One region of the Staphylococcus saccharolyticus genome, then DNA from elsewhere that is predicted to be linked to it. Evidence: riboswitches for the same ligand, from Rfam matches in the RefSeq annotation. Region 1 holds a riboswitch; each other region holds the start of a gene.
The links. Region 1 has a riboswitch for thiamine pyrophosphate ahead of DYE57_RS02070 (thiamine phosphate synthase). Riboswitches for the same ligand answer to the same signal wherever they lie in the genome.
Positions count from the first base shown of each region.

Region 2: linked by a shared signal. The riboswitch ahead of DYE57_RS10360 (SDR family oxidoreductase) and the one ahead of DYE57_RS02070 (thiamine phosphate synthase) in region 1 are both predicted to bind thiamine pyrophosphate.
Region 3: linked by a shared signal. The riboswitch ahead of tenA (thiaminase II) and the one ahead of DYE57_RS02070 (thiamine phosphate synthase) in region 1 are both predicted to bind thiamine pyrophosphate.
Region 4: linked by a shared signal. The riboswitch ahead of DYE57_RS00835 (ABC transporter substrate-binding protein) and the one ahead of DYE57_RS02070 (thiamine phosphate synthase) in region 1 are both predicted to bind thiamine pyrophosphate.

Region 1 covers NZ_UHDZ01000001.1:466,830-471,954, forward strand. Annotated here, with positions in the region: partial or broken gene DYE57_RS02055 (thiazole synthase) at 1-210, opposite strand, end outside; gene thiS (sulfur carrier protein ThiS) at 212-412, opposite strand; partial or broken gene DYE57_RS02065 (NAD(P)/FAD-dependent oxidoreductase) at 396-1,506, opposite strand; partial or broken gene DYE57_RS02070 (thiamine phosphate synthase) at 1,499-2,087, opposite strand; TPP riboswitch at 2,163-2,272, opposite strand; partial or broken gene DYE57_RS02075 (pyruvate MFS transporter) at 2,757-4,027, shown strand; gene DYE57_RS02080 (putative quinol monooxygenase) at 4,202-4,492, shown strand; partial or broken gene DYE57_RS02085 (FUSC family protein) at 4,657-5,125, shown strand, end outside.
Region 2 covers NZ_UHDZ01000001.1:2,107,041-2,112,165, forward strand. Annotated here, with positions in the region: gene DYE57_RS10335 (NADPH-dependent FMN reductase) at 1-168, opposite strand, end outside; gene DYE57_RS10340 (HAD family hydrolase) at 185-1,060, opposite strand; gene tadA (tRNA adenosine(34) deaminase TadA) at 1,278-1,784, opposite strand; gene DYE57_RS10350 (deoxynucleoside kinase) at 1,849-2,457, shown strand; gene DYE57_RS10355 (deoxynucleoside kinase) at 2,460-3,122, shown strand; TPP riboswitch at 3,262-3,360, shown strand; partial or broken gene DYE57_RS10360 (SDR family oxidoreductase) at 3,590-4,214, shown strand; partial or broken gene DYE57_RS10365 (LLM class flavin-dependent oxidoreductase) at 4,270-4,482, shown strand; gene DYE57_RS10370 (HAD family hydrolase) at 4,684-5,125, opposite strand, start outside.
Region 3 covers NZ_UHDZ01000001.1:813,797-818,921, forward strand. Annotated here, with positions in the region: gene DYE57_RS03860 (single-stranded DNA-binding protein) at 1-206, shown strand, start outside; gene DYE57_RS03865 (transglycosylase family protein) at 591-1,274, shown strand; TPP riboswitch at 1,407-1,506, shown strand; gene tenA (thiaminase II) at 1,582-2,271, shown strand; gene thiD (bifunctional hydroxymethylpyrimidine kinase/phosphomethylpyrimidine kinase) at 2,264-3,085, shown strand; gene thiM (hydroxyethylthiazole kinase) at 3,078-3,866, shown strand; gene thiE (thiamine phosphate synthase) at 3,870-4,511, shown strand; gene yidC (membrane protein insertase YidC) at 4,600-5,125, shown strand, end outside.
Region 4 covers NZ_UHDZ01000001.1:207,332-212,456, reverse strand. Annotated here, with positions in the region: partial or broken gene lpdA (dihydrolipoyl dehydrogenase) at 1-694, opposite strand, end outside; gene DYE57_RS00840 (anion permease) at 1,017-2,435, shown strand; TPP riboswitch at 2,580-2,681, shown strand; partial or broken gene DYE57_RS00835 (ABC transporter substrate-binding protein) at 2,739-3,645, shown strand; gene rarD (EamA family transporter RarD) at 3,758-4,660, opposite strand; partial or broken gene DYE57_RS00825 (zinc ribbon domain-containing protein) at 4,850-5,069, opposite strand.

The sequences.
Region 1 (5,125 bases):
AGTATTTGGGAATGTAATAAAATCTTTTAGATTTACATTCGCAAATGGGTTAGGTAAGGTGCGATCGTATAAGTTCATACGGCGCACCGCAAAAGTAAGCACATTTGTTTCTGATGCTTCAATCGCTTTTGATTGAATATCTTCATTGTCAAATTTATCTGTACCTAAAAGTAATCGAGATTGTAATTCTAAATTTCCTATTTTAAACATCTTATCCACCTCCAACAATTTCTAATAATTCTAAACGGTCATCTTCTCTAACCGTATGTTCTGTGTAATTATCTTGCTTAATGAGTTCTTTATTCATTTCAACAATGACGCGTTTTGGGTCTAAGTCGAGTGACAGTAAGACATCTTGTATCGACTGTTCTCGTTCAAAAGTAAATGAATCGCCATTAATGATACACTTCATGATTATTCCTCCTTGACACACTAAAGCTTGAATAACGTGGTGGGTATAATACCAGAGAGTAACCAATTCGCGATATCCCGACCAATGATAGGTGACAGAGGGATACCATTACGATAGTGCCCACTTATTATATATAAACCATCGTCGATTTGATCCATGATTGGAATTTCTTTCTTGGTATAAGGTCTGACACCAGACCATTTTTTTAGGATTCGGCTGTTTTCTAGTTCGGGGACACGTGCACATGCGTGATTTAAGAGCCAGTTCGAACCTAGTTCAGTCGTACCTACAGAGTAATTATTAAAATCACTTGTTGCACCAATTAAAAATCGATTTGGTTGCTTTGGTACGATGTAACAACCGTTTGTCGTAAACAGCGTCTCAGAAAGTTGCAGTTTACCACTTTCTAATAAAATGACTTCACCTTTAACGCCAATTACTTGCCTTTGAAGTTGATAATCATGACCATGCGCCACCAGCTACAATCACTTTATGAGCTTCTATTGGAGATGATTCACTTGTTAAAATCGTATAATAGCCGTTATTTCTTTTAATTGAATAAACCTCAGTAGAATAATAACGCGTACTATGTCTTTACTTAATTGATTCTAACAAGGCATTAGTATAATTATGGGCATTAATTTGACCATCGTGAGGAATATGAATTGCTGCATATGATGGTTCTACTGCACCTTGAGTTAAGTGAATTAACGCTTCATTATTAAGTTGTTTAACACTAGAATCTTTGCCAGTTAAAAAGTGATATTGATGTTCAAGGGACGCCACATCACTTTCTTGATTCGCTATTTTAATCAATCCGGAATTATGAAATTGTATATCTATACTTGTTTCATTTAGTAATGATTCGCTAAGTTGTGGAAACATTGACCGAGATTCAATGGCTAATTGAAATAAGTCACTATCATGTGTGAATTCATTTTGAGCACCAAGCATACCGCCTACTTTATATGAAGCATGTTTGCCTGGAACATCTCTATCTATTAACACAACACAACATCTAATTGTGTTTCGCTAAGTTGTCTAGCAATCGACATGCCTATGACACCAGAACCAATGATTAATACATCATGCATGTTGAGACCACTCCTTTCTTAAGTGTTGAATCTCTTCTAACGTTGCAGTTATAAAATATGAGATTGCACATATTCCTGAAAAGTCTTTTGGAATTTGTTTGATTGTATTGTTATTTATACCGCCAATGGCATAAGTAGTGATAGGAATATGTAAGACATCTTGAATCTCTTTGGTCGTCCGTGGTGGCGTATCTGGATGTGACATAGTAGGGAAAAGATGACCGAAAAAGACATAGTCTAGCCTTTTTTTCTACATAAGTTAACCGTTGCGACATCGTGCGTCGACATGCTAACAATGATATTTGGATGTGATGCTTTATAAGAAAATGTCGTTGTATCGTTATTTTTAAAATGGATACGAGAAAGATTTAGTTCTTCTAAAAGTGTAATATCACTGTGAATAATGATTTTATCTTTCTCAAAACCGTGTTGAGTCAACTGAATGATTTTGTCTTTTAATTCGTCATAATTCATTGACATACGAAATAAAAGACCGTCAATCTTTTTTCAATGGTCATAAAATGCTGTAAATCTTCGTCAGTAATTTGTTTATCGTAAGTGATTGCGATAAATATATGTATCACCCCAAATTTAAAAATAAAAACGCTATCTCCCTGAAGAAGGGAAATAGCGTGTCGTTTATGTTAGACTTCATGAATTTAACGGTGCCACTTCCCTACGCCAGTATGAACTGGATCAGGTTATAGGAATTATAAAGTCATTTCTTTATTCTCAGCCTTAAACAAAGGCACTTCCAGTGGTTTAATATGAAATTATTAATCAAAATGTGAAAACGTTTTATTTAACATCATTTTACTATCTTTAATCATATACATCAAATTTCCTTTAACAATAAGTTCAACAAGAGATGACAAAATATTATTATCTTTTTTGTATAAATGTGCATTTATAACTCCTATAATGTATATTTAACTATTATAAATATATTTTAACACGCTCATTTTTATTCGAGAAAAAGTTGCGCGAGACTTATATTTAAGGCTATATTGAAATTGATAGAAAAGTGTAATTTGACCACAAAAATATACGTAAATTATACATTTTTAAAAATTTTACAAAAACTATTGTAACCGTTTTCACTACGTGCTATATTAATAAAAAATTGTAGCGCTACAACTTAATACAGTTGTTTTAAAAAGTGAAGGTTGAACAGTCATCAAAGGGGATTTCTGAAACATAACGACATCATAATTAGAAACAACACAATTCAAATGGAAGTAGGAAACAATATGAAAGAAAAACGCAGTAATGTACGTTGGTATTTTGCAATAGGATTTTTCCTCATTGGTGTTATCGCATATATGGATAGATCAAATATTTCATATATCGCAGTACCGATGATGAAAGATTTGGGATTAACAAAGACACAATTTGGTTTATTAGCTTTATTCTTCTCACTGGGTTATGCATTGATGCAAGTACCATCTGGAATGTTAGCAGAGAAATTTGGACCTCGTAAGATGATTACTATCGCCTTAGTTTGATGGAGTACATTTACAATTTTAACTGGAATGATTAAACATCATGGTTTACTTTACTTCATTAGATTCTTATTTGGTGTTGGGGAAGCTCCGATGTATCCATCTAATGCCGTATTTAACTCATTATGGTTTGCTAAAAATGAAAAAGGTAAAGCATCTAGTGCTCTTTTAGCGGGTTCTTATTTTGATCCTGTACTTGCACCAATTATTACTATTGCAATCGTTAACGCCTTTAACTGGCAAGCCGTATTTTATATTTTTGGTGCTGTAGGTATTTTAATGGCGGTATTATGGGCAATTATCGCTAAAGATTTACCTGAGCATCACAAAATGGTCAATTATGCAGAGAAAAAATTTATTACTGAAAATCGTGATATTGTTGCGACAGAAAAATCTTTACCACCTTGGAAACGATTCTTAAGTCACTTTAGCTTTTACGCAATCGCACTTCAGTATTTCGTAGTTCAATTTGTGATTGCAGTATTCTTAATTTGGTTACCTACATATTTAACAGAACAATATCATGTGGATTTTAAACATATGCCTATTAGTGCGTTACCATGGTTATTCATGTTCTTCTTAATTTTATTTGCAGGAGCTATTTCAGATAAAATTTTAAACACTGGACAAACACGGTTCGTTGCTCGTGGTGTCATTGCGATTGCAGGGTTTATCGTATTTTCAGTATCTATTTTCTTAGCAGTACATACTGATAATTTATACATGACAATTATTTGGTTATCACTTTGTCTAGGTGGCGTTGGTATCTCAATGGGTATGAGTTGGGCGGCCGCTACTGATTTAGGTCGTAACTTCTCAGGAACAGTTTCAGGGTGGATGAATTTATGGGGAAACATTGGTGCATTAGCCCTCTACTCGCGGGTATTGTTGTTGATCAATTAGGCTGGTCGATGACATTACAATTATTAATCGTTCCAGCTGTGATTGCAGCAATATTATGGTTCTTCGTTAAACCAGATAAACCATTAGTTGTTAATGAAGCGCCTAAAAATAAATAATAATTTAAACACATTAGATGATTAATAAGTCATTCTAGTGTGTTTATTTTTTATTCATTATGGTAATAAATGGTATCTTTTTCTCTTTACTTAAAAATGTGAATTCTTATGATTGTTAAACGCTTAATAAACTCGCTATACTAAGAGGTGAAATATCCTAAGGAGTTGACGGTAATTATTATTATTAATGCAAAATTAAAAATTGATGTGAACAAACGTGAAGGTTACTTAAAGATGATGGATGAACTCGTTAAAAGTTCTAGAAAAGAAGAAGGAAATTTATTCTATCATCACTACGAAGATGTGACTGAAAAAAACGTATTTGTAGTTGTAGAAAATTATAAAGATGACAAAGCTGTTCAAGCGCACAATAACTCTGAACATTTTAAGGTTTTTAGCCAACATATTGGTGACTTTGTTATTGAAGAACCAGAAATCGATGTAAGTCAACCCATTGAAAAATGACTTTGATACTTCCAACCATGAGCGTATCAGTGTTATAATAAAATAATTAAATATTACATGTAATCTTCAATAAGATTAACGACGAGTGGGACAATTAAAATATCATTTCAGTTGTTCCGCTCTTTTTATTTAAGTCTTGGGATGTTATAGAAAGGAAGATAAACATGCAACAAATATTTGCTTCTTTGATTCATTTTGATCAATCAAAGATTAATATTGTGAAAGGAATGCGACAAGGATTATTAATGATTATACCTGTTCTTATAGGTTACCTTTGTGGCTTTCCTAGTTTTGGGCTTTTAATATCTACTGGTACACTCGCACATGTTTATGTATTCAAAGGTTCTCCTCAGTCTATGCTTAGGACGGTTATCATATGTTCTTTATCGTTTACAATTTGTATGATATTAGGGACTTTAACAGTGTCACAGCCAATACTGTTTGGACTATTATTATTAATTGTAGTTACAGTACCGTATTATACATTTAATGCGCTTAAACTCGCAGGCCCATCATCTACTTTCTTTTTAGTAACATTTTGTTTATCAATTAACTTACCAACAGCTCCTGATCAAGCATTGATTCGTGGTTTTGCTATCTTTATTGGTGGTGTTCTCGCTACTATCACTGTCT
Region 2 (5,125 bases), 1.6 Mb from region 1:
AACTGCTTGAGTTGTACCTGAAAAGTCTAACTGATAAATAGGCGTTTCAGCCAAATCAAAAATTTCCACATCAACTTGATGTGCACCTAATTGACCTTTTAAATATTTTGCTAAAGCATTTGTGTGAGACCCTACTTGGGCACTCCCAACAATAATTAATCCTTTCATTTTTGACACCTCTTAATTAAGTTATATCATTTTCGCTCTTTAAAAATTTCATTACGGCTTTCCCAACACCACTATTTTCATTAGAATCAGTCATATACTTAGCTATAGTTTTAACTTCTTGAGTCGCATTATCCATTGCTACAGGATATCCCACTCTTTCTAGCATAGAAATATCATTTAGGTTATCACCTAATGCCATCACATGTTTTAAATCAACACCAAGTTGTTTCGCAATTGTTGATAATGCAATCCCTTTTTGAGCATCGGAATGAGTGATTTCTAAATTACCTCTTGAAGAGGAAGAAACTGCAAGGTTAGGCGATAACGCTAATTCTTGACCTACTTGATCTATTTTACCTAAATCTGAATCAAACGCTAACACCTTCATAATTAATTCGCCTGGAATATCTTCAATATTGTCATAATTATCAACGACTTTTAAAGTACCGTTGTCGATACGTTTTTGTATGCTATTTTTAATTTTTGTAACATCTGCTTTTTGACCAGCACGTTCAGCGATATCTATATAAATAGCTAAATCACGCTTAGGGTCTTCAGTGTAAATCCCTCTGTTGGTATAAATTTGATAGTATATATCTTTATCTTTTAAAGTCGTCGTAACTTTTTTAACCAACGAGTGGTTAAGATGTGACGTACTCATAATATTAAATGACTCATCACGTACTTCAGCCCCATTTAAACATATGTAAGGTACCTTTAAATCAGTTTCTGCAATGGGCGTATTAGCTTCATAAAATGCTCTACCAGTTGCGATGACCACTGTAATACCGTGTTCTTGAGCAAATTTAATGGCTTCCTGATTTGTTGAAGAAATTTCGTGTGCTGCGTTAAGTAATGTTCCATCCATATCTGTTGCAATTAGCTTTATCATTCGTTGACCTCGTTTCTGATTGATTGTAAGACAAATATTTTAATACCACTTACGTATGCATCTTTTTATTATTTTAGACAAAAGTACTTAGATATAAAGCGTAATTTAATTAATATATTGGGTACACCCTGCCTTTGATTGATATCAATATATCTTTTATGTTTCAATATTTCTGTAATGTATGGTGATATTTTCTTCTCTCATTTGCTGTACATCATCATTCTAACAAATTTGCATCGTTTTGTATCTTCACTTGTTTCAAAGCTTTTTTCTGTTCACGAATTTGTTTAAAAAAACTTTGAAGTAGCTGGCTACATTCCTTTTCCAAAACCCCCGATTCAACACTAGATCGATGATTAAACTGAGGTTGCTCAAGTAAATTCATCAAACTTCCAGAACATCCACCTTTAGGATCAGTAGCACCGTAGACGACTCTTGGAATACGACTCATTACAATAGCTCCCGCACACATCACGCATGGTTCTAATGTGACATATAAAGTACAATCCTCTAATCTCCAGCTTCCAACGATTTCTGATGCCCGTTCAATTACTATATGTTCTGCATGAGCAGTCGGTTGTTGTAATGTTTCTCTTAAATTGTGAGCGCGAGCAATCACTTGGTGATCTTTAACGATAATAGCTCCAATAGGCACTTCGCCAATAGTCATTGCTTTGTGCGCTTCTTTAATTGCTAAACGCATATAATCCTTATCATTTCTCATATGTCGGAATACCTCACTTATGGTACAATACTCATTGTCTATCTTAACATTTGGAGAAGTGATTATGAATAAACCTTTTATTGCTATTGAAGGACCTATAGGTGTTGGAAAATCTTCACTTGCCAATCGTTTAAGCCACTCACTAGGCTTTTATGAAGAAAAAGAAATTGTAGATGAGAATCCTTTTTTATCTGATTTTTACGATGATATTGAAAAGTGGAGTTTCCAGACAGAAATGTTCTTTTTATGTAACAGATATAAACAAATTAGAGATATTGAAGAATTACGCCAAGGTGTAGTTAGTGATTATCATATTCATAAAAATAAAATATTTGCTAAAAATACCTTAAATGCCTCAGAATTTGATAAATTTAGTCGCATTTTTGACATTTTAACTGAAGACTTAGAAATGCCTAACATAATTATCTTTTTAGATGCCGATTTAGAGGTATTAAAATCAAGAATTGCTAAACGTAATCGTAGTTTTGAATCGCACATCGAAGATGATTACTTATTAACTTTAAAAAAAGATTATCAAGCGTACTATGAATCGTTAAAAAATGAAGGTGCAAATATCGTACTTATTGATACGACAAACGTAGATTTTGTTGAAAATGAAGACGATTATCAAGATATTTTAAATATAGTAAAACCAATGATTGGAGCTCGTTAAAGATGAATAATTATAGCATCCCCCAAAATGCAATCATTACAATCGCTGGTACAGTGGGCATAGGTAAATCGACGCTAACACAAGCACTGGCTGATAAATTAAATTTTAAAACTTCATTTGAAAACGTGGATCATAACCCTTATTTAGATAAATTTTATCACGATTTTGAACGTTGGAGTTTCCATCTTCAAATCTATTTTCTTGCCAAACGCTTTAAAGAACAAAAGCGCATGTTTGAATATGGTGGCGGTTTTGTACAAGATCGCTCAATTTATGAAGATGTTGATATTTTCGCGAAAATGCATGAAGAACAAGGTACCATGAGTAAAGAAGATTATCATACATACGCAGAATTATTCGATGCCATGGTAATGACACCATATTTCCCCAAACCAGATGTGCTTATTTATCTAGAGTGTGATTATGATGAGGTGATTGATCGTATCAAACAACGCGGTCGTGATATGGAGATTAATACTAATCCTGGATATTGGAAAAAGCTATTTAAACGTTATGAAAATTGGATAAATAACTTTAATGCTTGTCCTGTAGTTCGCGTGAATATTAATGAATACGATATTCATAAAGATTTAGATTCTCTAAATCCTATTATTGAAAAAATTGCACGTATTATTAAAATTTATCGTGAAGTTGATAATAGATAATAAAAATAATTCCACGGAAAATCGAGCAACTTCAATTTTCCTCGGAAAATTTTTACAGGATGTTTCTTTTACTATTGAAAAATGTATAGAGCTTCTTAATCGTATTGACATTATTTTTCAAAACACATATGTTTATAATATATAGCACTAGGGGTGTTTAAGAACTGAGATAGATTTATCCAAACCCTTTGAACCTGAACTAGTTAACACTAGCGGAGGAAAGTGTGAAATATAATCTTACTATTAATCTGTCTTCATATATTAATTACTAAGATGCACAACTTTTCTCTAGAGTGTTGTGCATTTTTTCTTAATTAAAGTTTAACTTGGGCGCTTATAAAAATGATAAAAACTGCAATTATTACAGGAAGTAGTCGTGATCTTGGAGCTCAAATCGCGACAACTTTACTGGAAAAAATTACAATGTCGTAGTCAATTACAAACAAAATAAAGACAAAGCAGAACGTTTAATCGCAAATTATGATGAAAATAAAGTCATTGCTATTCAAGCTGATGTTACAAATCGTACTGAAGTAGATCAAATGATACAACAAGCCACAGAGCATTTTGGTCAAATTGATATTGTCATTAATAATGCATTAGTTAATTTTAAATTTGATCCAACACAACAGAAAGCATTTAAGGATTTAACTTGGGAAGATTATGAGCAACAACTTAATGGTACTTTAAAAGGTGCATTCAATGTTACACAAAGTGTTATTTCTCAATTCATTGCACAACAAAGTGGTTGTATCATAAGTATTGGAACTAATCTGTATCAAAACCCTGTCGTTCCTTATCATGGTATACAACTGCAAAAGCAGGACTTATCGGTTTCACTCGTAATATTGCAGCCGAACTTAGTCAATTCGGAATTACAGCAAATGTTGTTTCAGGTAGTCTATTAAAGACTACGGATGCTAGTGCTGTTACTACTCCTGAAGTATTTGAATTAATCGCTCAAACAACTCCTCTTAAAAGGTTACAACACCTCAAGATGTTGCGAATATGGTTGTATATCTTGCATCAGATGAAGCCCGCGGTGTAACAGGTCAAAATATTACTGTTGATGGTGGCTTAACGATGAATTAATTGTATAATTTTAGTTTACGCATTTTTAAAAGAAATTAATAAATGAGGTGCTCATATGAAAAACAAATGTCAAATGAACATAGGTGTTTTACTTTACGGGTGTGGTCATCATCAATCTGCATGGCGTATGGAGGATTCTTATATCGAAGACATTGGTAACGTCTCTTATTACCAGCATTTAGCTCATATAGCTGAAAAAGGACTCTTAGATATAGTGTTTTTTGCAGATAATCAAGCTTTTAATGCTAGTGATAATGCTACTTTACCATACAGTCTTGAAGATTTTGTAGAACATGTTATACCATACAACATCGTGGATTATTTAGAGATGCATATCAGTCGTCTACATTGCGTGAGTTGCTTGGCTTTAAATCTTTAAATTCCTCATTTAAAGTACATTAAAAACAAGACGTGGAAGTTTGAATAAATCCAAAAAAGTCCCACGTCGTTCTTACTTTCATAAAACACTTTATTTTTCATATTGTTCTAGCACTTTTTTTATATCTTTAGCGCTATCAATAATCACATCTGCTTCATACAGTTCTTCTCTCTTTGCTACACCTGTCAGTACACCGATGCCTAATCCTAATTTAGCATTTATAGCTGTTTTCATATCATTAGGAGTATCACCTATAATTGCAACTTGATTTGGTAAAACATCATAAGCATTAAATAGTGGATCTAACACTTTCGGATGAGGTTTTTCTTCTGCATGTGTTTCAGTAGAAATAACGAGATCAAAAAGGTGTCTTGTGTTCGTTTCTTCAAGAAAATGATCAACACCTTTTTTTGTATCACTAGTAACGATACCAATACGGTAACCTTCATTCCGAAGTTCTTGAATTGTATCTTGAACACCTTCAATCCACTTATTATCAGGCTCTCTTGTATCCACAAGTTCTTGACTCGTA
Region 3 (5,125 bases), 350 kb from region 1:
CATCTCAAGGCACACTCGTAGGTATAACTGGTCAAATGCGTTCTAGAAAATATGAAAAAGAAGGACAGACGCATTTTGTAACTGAATTATACGTGGAAACTATAAAATTTATGTCCCCTAAAATGAAAAACAACGACAACCCCCTTGATAATCAATTTAACGAAAACGCTTATCAGTCAGTCGAATTAGAAATTATGAATATTTAAATGAATTAACTCTTCCTTAAACTCCATCCTATTTTTAATAAATTAATTTATCCTTTTCTTTCAATTATACTCATGCGACCAGCTTTAATAAGTATTTATTAAAGAAATGGTCGCTTAAATTTTAAAAAAGCTAATGTCTGTATAATTATCTGACAAATTTCATTTACATTACAATTGTGTTTAATAATTAAGACAGAAAAAAACTATTATGACAGTTTTGAGGTTGGTTTTATACTAATTTTATACAATTTTTTAATGTAATTCGAGTGTAAAAAAGTGATGGTTTTTTTTATTTCTCTGTAACCTACACTGATTTTTCAGATGTTACAGTAGTATTTGTAAATTAGTTAAGAAAACAAATCACTTTTAGGAGGATTTTTAATAATGAAAAAGACAATTATTGCATCATCACTAGCAGTAGGATTAGGCGTTGTAGCAGGAAACGCTGGTCACGACGCACACGCAAGTGAAGCAACAAATGTAGATAAAGCAGAATTAGCTCAAAAAGCACAAACAAATGATCAATCATTAAATGAAAGCCCTATTCAACAAGGTGCTTATAATATCAATTTTGACTATAACGGTTACACATACCACTTTGAATCAGATGGTTCAAACTGGAGTTGGAGTTATGAAGGTTCTGGTCAATCAACTCCAGCACATGAAGATGTAAGTGAACAACCAACACCTTCAAATAATCAAGCATCAGTGCAAGAAGTTAGTTCACAACAACCATCAACTCAAGTATCTGCTCCACAAACTGAGCAAACTCAACAACCCCAAACTCAATCAACTACTGCATCAAGCAAAGCTTCAAGTGGTTCATCTGTAAATGTTAACTCACATTTACAACAAATTGCTCAACGTGAATCAGGTGGCGACATTCATGCAATTAATCCATCTTCAGGTGCAGCAGGTAAATATCAATTCTTACAATCTACATGGGATTCAGTAGCTCCAAGTGAATATAAAGGTCAATCACCAGCTAACGCTCCAGAAAGCGTTCAAGATGCTGCTGCAGTTAAGTTATATAACTCAGCGGGTGCTAACCAATGGGTTACTGCTTAATTTAGAATCTTAATTTTAACCATCTTCTCAATAGAGGAAGATGGTTTTTTATTGCTTAGTTTTACTATACGTTTCATTTGATTGATTTATATGTAATCGTTTGCTATTGTGGTAAGTGAAATAAATAATCCATATAACTACTAGGGGAGCCATATGGCTGAGATGTTGATATTCAGACCCTTATAAACCTGATTTGGTTAGTACCAACGTAGGAAAGTAGTCATAATCAAATATGCATCTTTATGCCTTGATCGCGCTACTTTTCATTGTTGGAAAGTAGTTTTTTTATTATCCAAGGAGGCTTTTTATGACATTTTCAAAAGAATTAAGGGATGCAGCACAACCAATTATTGAAGATATTTATAATGATGGATTTATCCAGGATTTGTTAGTTGGGAAGCTATCTAAGCAGGCTGTTAGACAATACCTAAGAGCAGATGCGTCTTATTTAAAAGAGTTTACAAACTTATATGCATTACTTATACCTAAAGTTCATACTATGAAAGATGTAAAATTCTTAGTTGAACAAATTGAATTTATGTTAGAAGGTGAAGTTGAAGCGCATGAATTTTTAGCTGATTACATTAAAGAGTCATATAATGAAATTGTTAAGAAAAAAGTTTGGCCACCAAGTGGAGATCATTATATTAAACATATGTATTATAATGCCTTTGTTCATGAAAATGCTGCATATACTATTGCAGCAATGGCTTCATGTCCATATGTTTATGCGGTAATTGGTAAACGTGCGATTAAGGACTCTAGACTTAATAAAGAATCGGTGACTTCAAACTGGTTTAAATTTTACAGCACTGAGATGGATGAGTTAGTAGAGGTTTTCAATCAGTTAATGGACAGATTAACTGTAAATTGTACTGAAAAACAAAAAGCTGAAATTAAAGAAAACTTTTTACAAAGTACAATTCATGAACGTCATTTCTTTAATATGGCTTATATAGATGAAAAGTGGCAATATGAAGGCGATAAAAATGAATAAACCTAAAATTGCTTTAACTATAGCAGGTACTGATCCAACTGGTGGAGCTGGTGTAACGGCAGATTTAAAATCATTTCACTCTTGTGGAGTATATGGAATGGCAACGATAACGAGTATTGTAGCTCAAAATACGTTAGGTGTACAACATATTCATAATTTAGAGACATCTTGGGTTAAAGAACAGCTGGATAGTATATTTAGTGATGAATTGCCACAAGCAATTAAAACAGGAATGATTGCTACAAAAGAAACGATGGAACTTATCCGAGATTACTTATCCACTCATGCAGATATTCCATATGTGTTAGATCCCGTGATGCTAGCTAAAAGTGGAGATTCACTTATGGATGATGACACTAAAGATCATTTACAATCTACATTATTACCATTAGCAGATGTTGTTACACCAAATATTCCTGAAGCTGAAGAAATAACTGGTTTAACGATTAATGATGAAGACAGTATGCGTCAGGTTGGTTCTATTTTTATAAATGAAATCGGCAGCAAAGGTGTTGTGATCAAAGGTGGACATTCAGCTGATTTAAATAAAGCAAAAGATTTCTTATTTACTGCAGATGATGTTTTTATATTTGAAAATAAACGCTTTGATACAAGACATACACATGGTACTGGTTGTACATTTTCTGCAGTTATAGCGGCAGAGCTTGCTAAAGGACGTTCAATATACCAAGCGGTTAAAAAAGCCAAAGAATTCATTTCACTTAGTATCGAATATACACCAGAAATTGGTAATGGTAGAGGTCCAGTAAATCATTTTGCATATATGAAAAAGGAAGGGTTAGATGATGAATAAATTAGAACAAATACGTATAGACAATCCACTTATTATTTGTTACACCAATGACGTGGTAAAGAACTTTACAGCAAATGGCTTGCTAAGTTTGGGGGCTAGTCCAGCAATGAGTGAGGCTCCTGAAGAAGCTGAAGAGTTTACAAAAGTTGCTAACGCGTTATTAATTAATATAGGCACTCTTACTCATGAAAATGAAGAGGATATTTTAAAAATTGTTAAAATAGCCAATCAACAAAGGACGCCTATTGTTTTTGATCCGGTAGCAGTTGGTGCTTCAACATATCGTAAAAAGTTTTGCCAAAAATTTTTAGCCGAAGTAGATGTTACAGTAATTAAGGGTAACGCTTCTGAGATACTAACATTAGTGGATTCGCAAACAACTATGAAAGGAACGGATAGTGATAATTCTTTAGATTCAGTTGAAATTGCCAAAAAGGCTTCAGACATTCTAAATACAGCAGTCGTTATTACTGGCAAAGATGATGTCATAGCTCAAAATCATCAAATGATTAAATTATCAAATGGCTCTCCACTTTTGGCTAAGATAACTGGTGCAGGATGTTTATTAGGAGGTATCGTTGCAAGTTTTCTATTTAAAAATACGAATCCTTCGATAGATGATTTAATTGAAGCTGTAAGTGTATATAATATCGCAGCAGAACTGGCTGAAAAGGCATCGTATGTACATGGCCCAGGTTCATTTTTACCAGAATTATTAGATCAACTTTACCAATTAGAAGACGTAACTTATGAAAAATATTTAAAAAAAGAAGAGGTTTAATTAATGGCTTTTAATCCTGAACAATTAGCGGTGTATTTTATTTGTGGAACACAAGATATTCCGGAAAACAAGTGTATAGAACAAGTCTTAAAAGAAGCATTAGAAGCTGGCATCACATTGTATCAATTTCGAGAGAAGGGACCATCTTCATTAAAAGGTAAAGCGAAAAAAGAACTTGCGTTAAAATTAAAGCAACTATGTAAAGGTTATCATGTCCCTATGATTGTTAATGATGATGTTGCATTGGCTAAAGAGATTAATGCAGATGGCATACATGTTGGCCAAGATGATGAAGAAGTGAAGCAATTTGCAAGTCAGTTTGAAAATAAAATTATTGGCTTAAGTGTAAGTAACATAGAAGAATATTTAAATTCAGATTTATCACAAGTTACTTATATAGGTGTGGGACCAATGTATGTTACAGCTTCAAAAGAGGACGCAAGTGCACCTGTAGGTCTGTCAATGATTACCCAATTAAGAGAGCGGGTTAAAGACTTTCCGATTGTAGCAATAGGAGGTATTAATGAATCTAATGTTGCTACTATAGCTAAAGCAAATACAGATGGAGTTGCAATCATTTCAGCAATTACACGAAGTAGTAATATTGACAAGACTGTTAAGCTTTTTCTTAGTTATTTTAATTAAATTATTATTTTTTCCGCTTTTTGTTTTCTACTAGAGTATGAGTATGATAAAATGAAAACTATGTGAATATTACAATAGAGGTGGAAAAATGAAGAAAAAAGCGTTACTACCTTTGTTTTTGGGGATAATGGTTTTTCTAGCAGGGTGTGACTACTCTAAACCTGAAAAGCAGGACGGATTCTTCTTTAATACATTCGTTCAGCCAATGAAACATCTCTTACAATGGTTAGGAAATGATGTCTTTCATAAAGACTATGGACTAGCAATTATTGTCTTAGTTATAGTTATTCGTTTAATTTTATTACCATTTATGTTATCTAACTATAAAAATAGTCATATGATGCGAGAAAAAATGAAAGTCGCTAAACCAGAAGTAGATGGTATTCAAGAAAAAGTTAAACGTGCGCGTACACAAGAAGAAAAAATGGCAGCAAACCAAGAGTTAATGGAAGTTTATAAAAAATATGATATGAATCCTATGAAGAGTATGTTAGGATGTTTACCAATACTTATCCAAATGCCAATCATCATGGGACTTTACTTCGTATTAAAGGATAAACTTGTTCACGGACTTTCTGCACATCCTCACTTTTTATGGTTTAATTTAACTAAAC
Region 4 (5,125 bases), 260 kb from region 1:
ATTTTCGCATTTGTAATCATCTTAATGCCCTGTTGATCTAAATGTGATTTTAAAAGTTCTCTTACTTCTTCAATTTCGGTAAGTAAAATATCGTTAGCCACTTCAACAATGGTCACATCTACGCCTAAATCAGCCATAGATGATGCTAATTCGGTTGCAATAACACCGCCACCAATGACTGCCATTTTTTTAGGCAATGCTTTTAAATCGAAAAATGTATCTGTTGTTTCATAATTGACGTTATCTAAGCCATCAATTGGAGGTATAAATGGCTTAACTTCCAGTAGCCAAAATAATGTCATTGGCTTAATATGTGTTCTGATTCACTTGAACTTTCAAATCTTTAGTGACTTGCGCTTCACCTTCAATATAAGCAACTTTGTTTTTCTTTAGTAATTGCTTAACACCACCTGTAAGTGTTTAGACCACTTGTTTTTTCGTTGCACAAATTGAGAGAAATCTATATTCAATTCTTTCGTTGTAATTCCCCAATCCTTTGCGGTATGGATATCGTGAACTTTTTGACCATGTTCTAATAATGTTTTAGATGGTATACATCCAACGTTTAAGCACGTACCACCTGCATTATTCTTTTCAATAACTGCTACTTTTTCCCAAGTTGTGCAGCTCGAATTGCTGACACGTAACCTCCTGGTCCCGCTCCAATCACTATCAAATCATACGATTCACTCATAACTGAATGCCTCCTTCCCATAAAACATTATCGCTAAAGCACCCCAACATTACTTCTAAAATATGAGAAATAAGAGAGTAACAACTATTGTAAGCGCTTTCTTATTCACTTAATTTCATTTTACTTCATACATTTTGAATTTTCAAACGATTGAGTGTTATAATTTATTAAATATTTATAAACATTTCTCATATAAACTTTAATTATTAATAAATGTAAATCTTTATCACCCTTCTTCTTAAAAAATCTGTACATCTTTGCACGATAAGACTATGATTGAGATGTAAAAAAAGTGTAATTTGAGAAAGAGGGAGATGATGAAATGGGACATACGGTAAAGTACAGTAAATTTATTCTTCCAATCGTCGTAGGTTTAATCATTTGTGCATTAACACCATTTAAACCTGATGCCTTAAACAATCAATCTTGGTACATGTTAACAATTTTTGTTTCAACAATTATTGCATGTATCACTCAACCAATGACAATCGGTGCCGTCTCTATTGTTGGTTTTACTTTCATGATTTTTATAGGTGTTGCTAATACTAAAACAGCGGTTCAAGGGTTTGGTAATAGTAGTATTTGGCTCATAGCAACGGCATTTTTCATTTCTAGAGGATTTGTTAAAACAGGGCTAGGACGACGTATTGCGCTACAATTTGTCAAATTATTCGGTAAGAAGACGTTGGGATTAGCTTACTCTTTAGTAGGTGTAGATCTAATTTTAGCTCCGGTAACACCAAGTAATACGGCACGTGCAGGCGGTATTATGTTTCCAATCATTAAATCCCTCTCGGAATCTTTTGGTTCATCACCTAAAGATGGTACTGAAAGAAAAATGGGTGCATTTTTAATCTTTACTGAATTCCAAGGTAACTTAATCACTGCTGCCATGTTTTTAACTGCTATGGCTGGTAATCCAATTGCGCAAAGCCTAGCAGAAAAGACCGTTCACGTTCAAATTACCTGGATGAACTGGTTTATCGCAGCGATAGTGCCTGGATTAATTTCATTAATTATAGTGCCATTGATTATTTATAAAGTGTATCCACCTGCCGTCAAAGAAACCCCTAATGCTAAAAAATGGGCGACAGAACAACTAGAAGGCATGGGTTCTATGTCTAGAGCAGAGAAATTTATGATTGGTATCTTCATTGTTGCATTGGCACTGTGGGTGTTTGGTAGTTTCTTAAATATTGATGCAACACTTACTGCTTTCATCGCCTTATCATTATTATTACTTACAGGTGTATTAAGTTGGAAAGATATTTTAAATGAAACAGGCGCATGGAATACCCTTGTATGGTTCTCAGTACTTGTATTAATGGCTGATCAATTAAACAAGTTAGGATTTATTCCATGGTTAAGTAAGATAATTGCGCAAAGTTTAGGTGGCTTCAGTTGGCCAATCGTCTTAGTATTACTCATCCTATTCTACTTCTACTCACATTATTTATTTGCAAGTGCAACAGCACATATAAGCGCAATGTACGCCGCTTTACTTGGTGTGGCAGTTACAGCAGGAGCACCACCAGTGTTCAGTGCATTAATGCTAGGATTCTTTGGAAACTTACTTGCATCAACAACACACTATAGTAGTGGTCCAGCACCTATACTTTATACAGCTGGTTATGTCACTCAGAAACGTTGGTGGCTCATGAACATCGTTCTTGGTTTCATATACTTCATCATTTGGATTGGTATTGGTTCATTATGGATGAAACTCATTGGCATGATGTAAATGAAGTTAGCTTGGTTTAATGCTAATAGAGTATATGATAGGCTGGCGTTGAAAAACGTTATCTTATTTTTTTACAATATTCTTCTTTACTATGTGTTTTATTTTTTATTAAATACATCTGTGTTATTCTGTAATTAGAATAGAATGTATCATTAGGGGTGCAATTAAATTTGCTGAGAGAAAGGCTACTTTCAACCCTCGAACCTGTTGGTTAAAACCAGCGTAGGAAAGTGAACGATAATTGCTAATTTCTTTGATAATTCACTTTTTTGCGCAAAAAATGAGTTACTGGAGGATTTTTTTATGGACAAATTAACTGTAGGTTTAGAATGGTTTTTAAATCCTGACCATATGCCGTAATCATAGGTCTCGAAAAAGGATGGTTTAAAGAAGAATCATTAGAAATTGAAATGATTGAACCGAAAGAACACTTTGATGCACTAGACGAAATCGAAAATGGCACAATGGACATTGCGATTACCGAACCTATTCATTTAGTTCAGATAGAGCAAATAACCAAAATGTGATTGGTTTTGCCAGATATCTCCACACGAATGGTGGCATTATGTATAACAAAGATAAAGACATCACACGACCTAAAGATTTAATTGGCAAACGGCTTCAATACCCTGGCGCGCCTGGTCCAGATGGTACTGCCATTGCAAAAACAATGATTGAAGCTGACGGCGGCACTTTTAAGAAAGGTTATCTTACACCAGTCAATAACAGCTTTTACCATACCGATGCACTTTTAAATGATAAAGCTGATGCAGCAACACTTGTTTTTGAAAACTTTGAAATTCTCGAAGCAAAAAGTCAAGGACTCAACGTAGATTATTTTTCATTAAAAAACTATAATGTTCCAGATTTCTGTCAGCTTATTTTTATTACAACACCTGAGAAGCTAGCTACTTATGAAAGCAAACTCAAAAGATTGATTAAAGTTACTCAAAAAGCTACTCATTACATCAATCATCATTTAGAAGATGCGATTGATATCTATTCTATGTTTACTCAAACAGATGTTACAAACCAATTAAATAAAGACACAATCAAAGCAACAGCTCAATGTTTTACAAACGATTTATCTATGAGTTCTGATTACTACAATGATTTACAATTATGGCTTAAAGAGGTTAATGAAATCAAAGTCCCTATCACTCCTAGTTTATATTTTACTAATCAATTATTGTTTAGTAGATATATGAAATTATCAAACACACCTTCACTATATTTAAATGATGTACACCCCAAAAATCGGACTCACGATCATCTAACTTAATGGCGTGCACGTCAAAACATGTGAAGGTGTGTTTGATTTATTATTTAAAAATTGGATTTTTCTTAATATTAATATATTGAGAAATGCTATATAAAATAATACCTATCCATATGAAAATAAAAGTAATGAATTGATCAACGTTAAATTGCTCTTTAAAGACAAAAATACCTAATACAAACATAATTGTTGGACCTACATATTGAATGAATCCAGTGAGTGATAACGGAATTCGCTTTGCACCTGCTGAGAATAAAATCAATGGTATTGCGGTAATCGCACCTGAAAAAAGAAGCCAAAATGATGACATATTTAATCCAAATGTTATGTGATGCTGTTGCCATAAATAAATCACATAAATGAGTCCTGCTGGTGCCGTGACTACACATTCGATTGTGATACTACTGATGGCATCGATATGTACGATCTTTTTAAGTAGTCCATAAATTCCAAAAGAAAATGCTAATATTAGTGAAACATATGGAAACTCCCCAATTTTTATTGTCATATAAAGCACGCCTATTAATGCAAAGATGATGGCTAACCATTCAAATTTATTAAATCTTTCTTTTAAAAATATGAGTGCCAAGACGATACTCACTAGCGGGTTAATGTAGTAACCTAGGCTAGATTGTAGTACGTGACCATTAGATACGGCCCAAATGAACGTCCCCCAATTTACTGTAATAACATAGCCCGCAACTATGATAGCTATAAGCTGAATAGGGTGCGACACTATTTGATTGATATCTCTAAAGAAGGCATTTCTTTGATTTTTACCTATGATAAGCACAAAAATCATAAATATAACTGAAAAAATAATACGAAATGCTAAAATTTCAAAAGCGCCTATTTCGTCAATTAAATGCCAATATATAGGCAGAATGCCCCATAGTATATATGCACTTAAAGCTAAAAATATTCCTTTTTTATACTCCGAAGACATTATTAACCCTCTCTCATTATTAGTCATTAAAAAATAAGCCTTATTTCAGCTCATTAAAAGTTCCGTAATCAATTCTACTAATAAAATAAAACGATTCACACAAATCTGTTTGTGCACTGTGCTTTACTTTATTAAAGCTTTTAAGTGTGTATTTAGAAATGTACATTATTTTCAACTGTGGTACAATCATTACCCACCGAAAAATAAATCAATAAAATCACTTGTACGATTTTTACTTTGTTTGTAAAACTCTGTATAACCGCATTTAGTGCATGTAGATTGTAACAAAATGATTATGTTGTATATCAAACATCTTTGATAATCCTGAGCCAGTTGCCGATAATGTTCCCTTTTCAATTTCTGTATGATCGCATTTGACACACCCTTTTTCTTCAGTCAAAACAATCATTCCTTTCATTCATTTCATTACTTTTTTATTTTAACACGCTTCAATATAGTTAACAT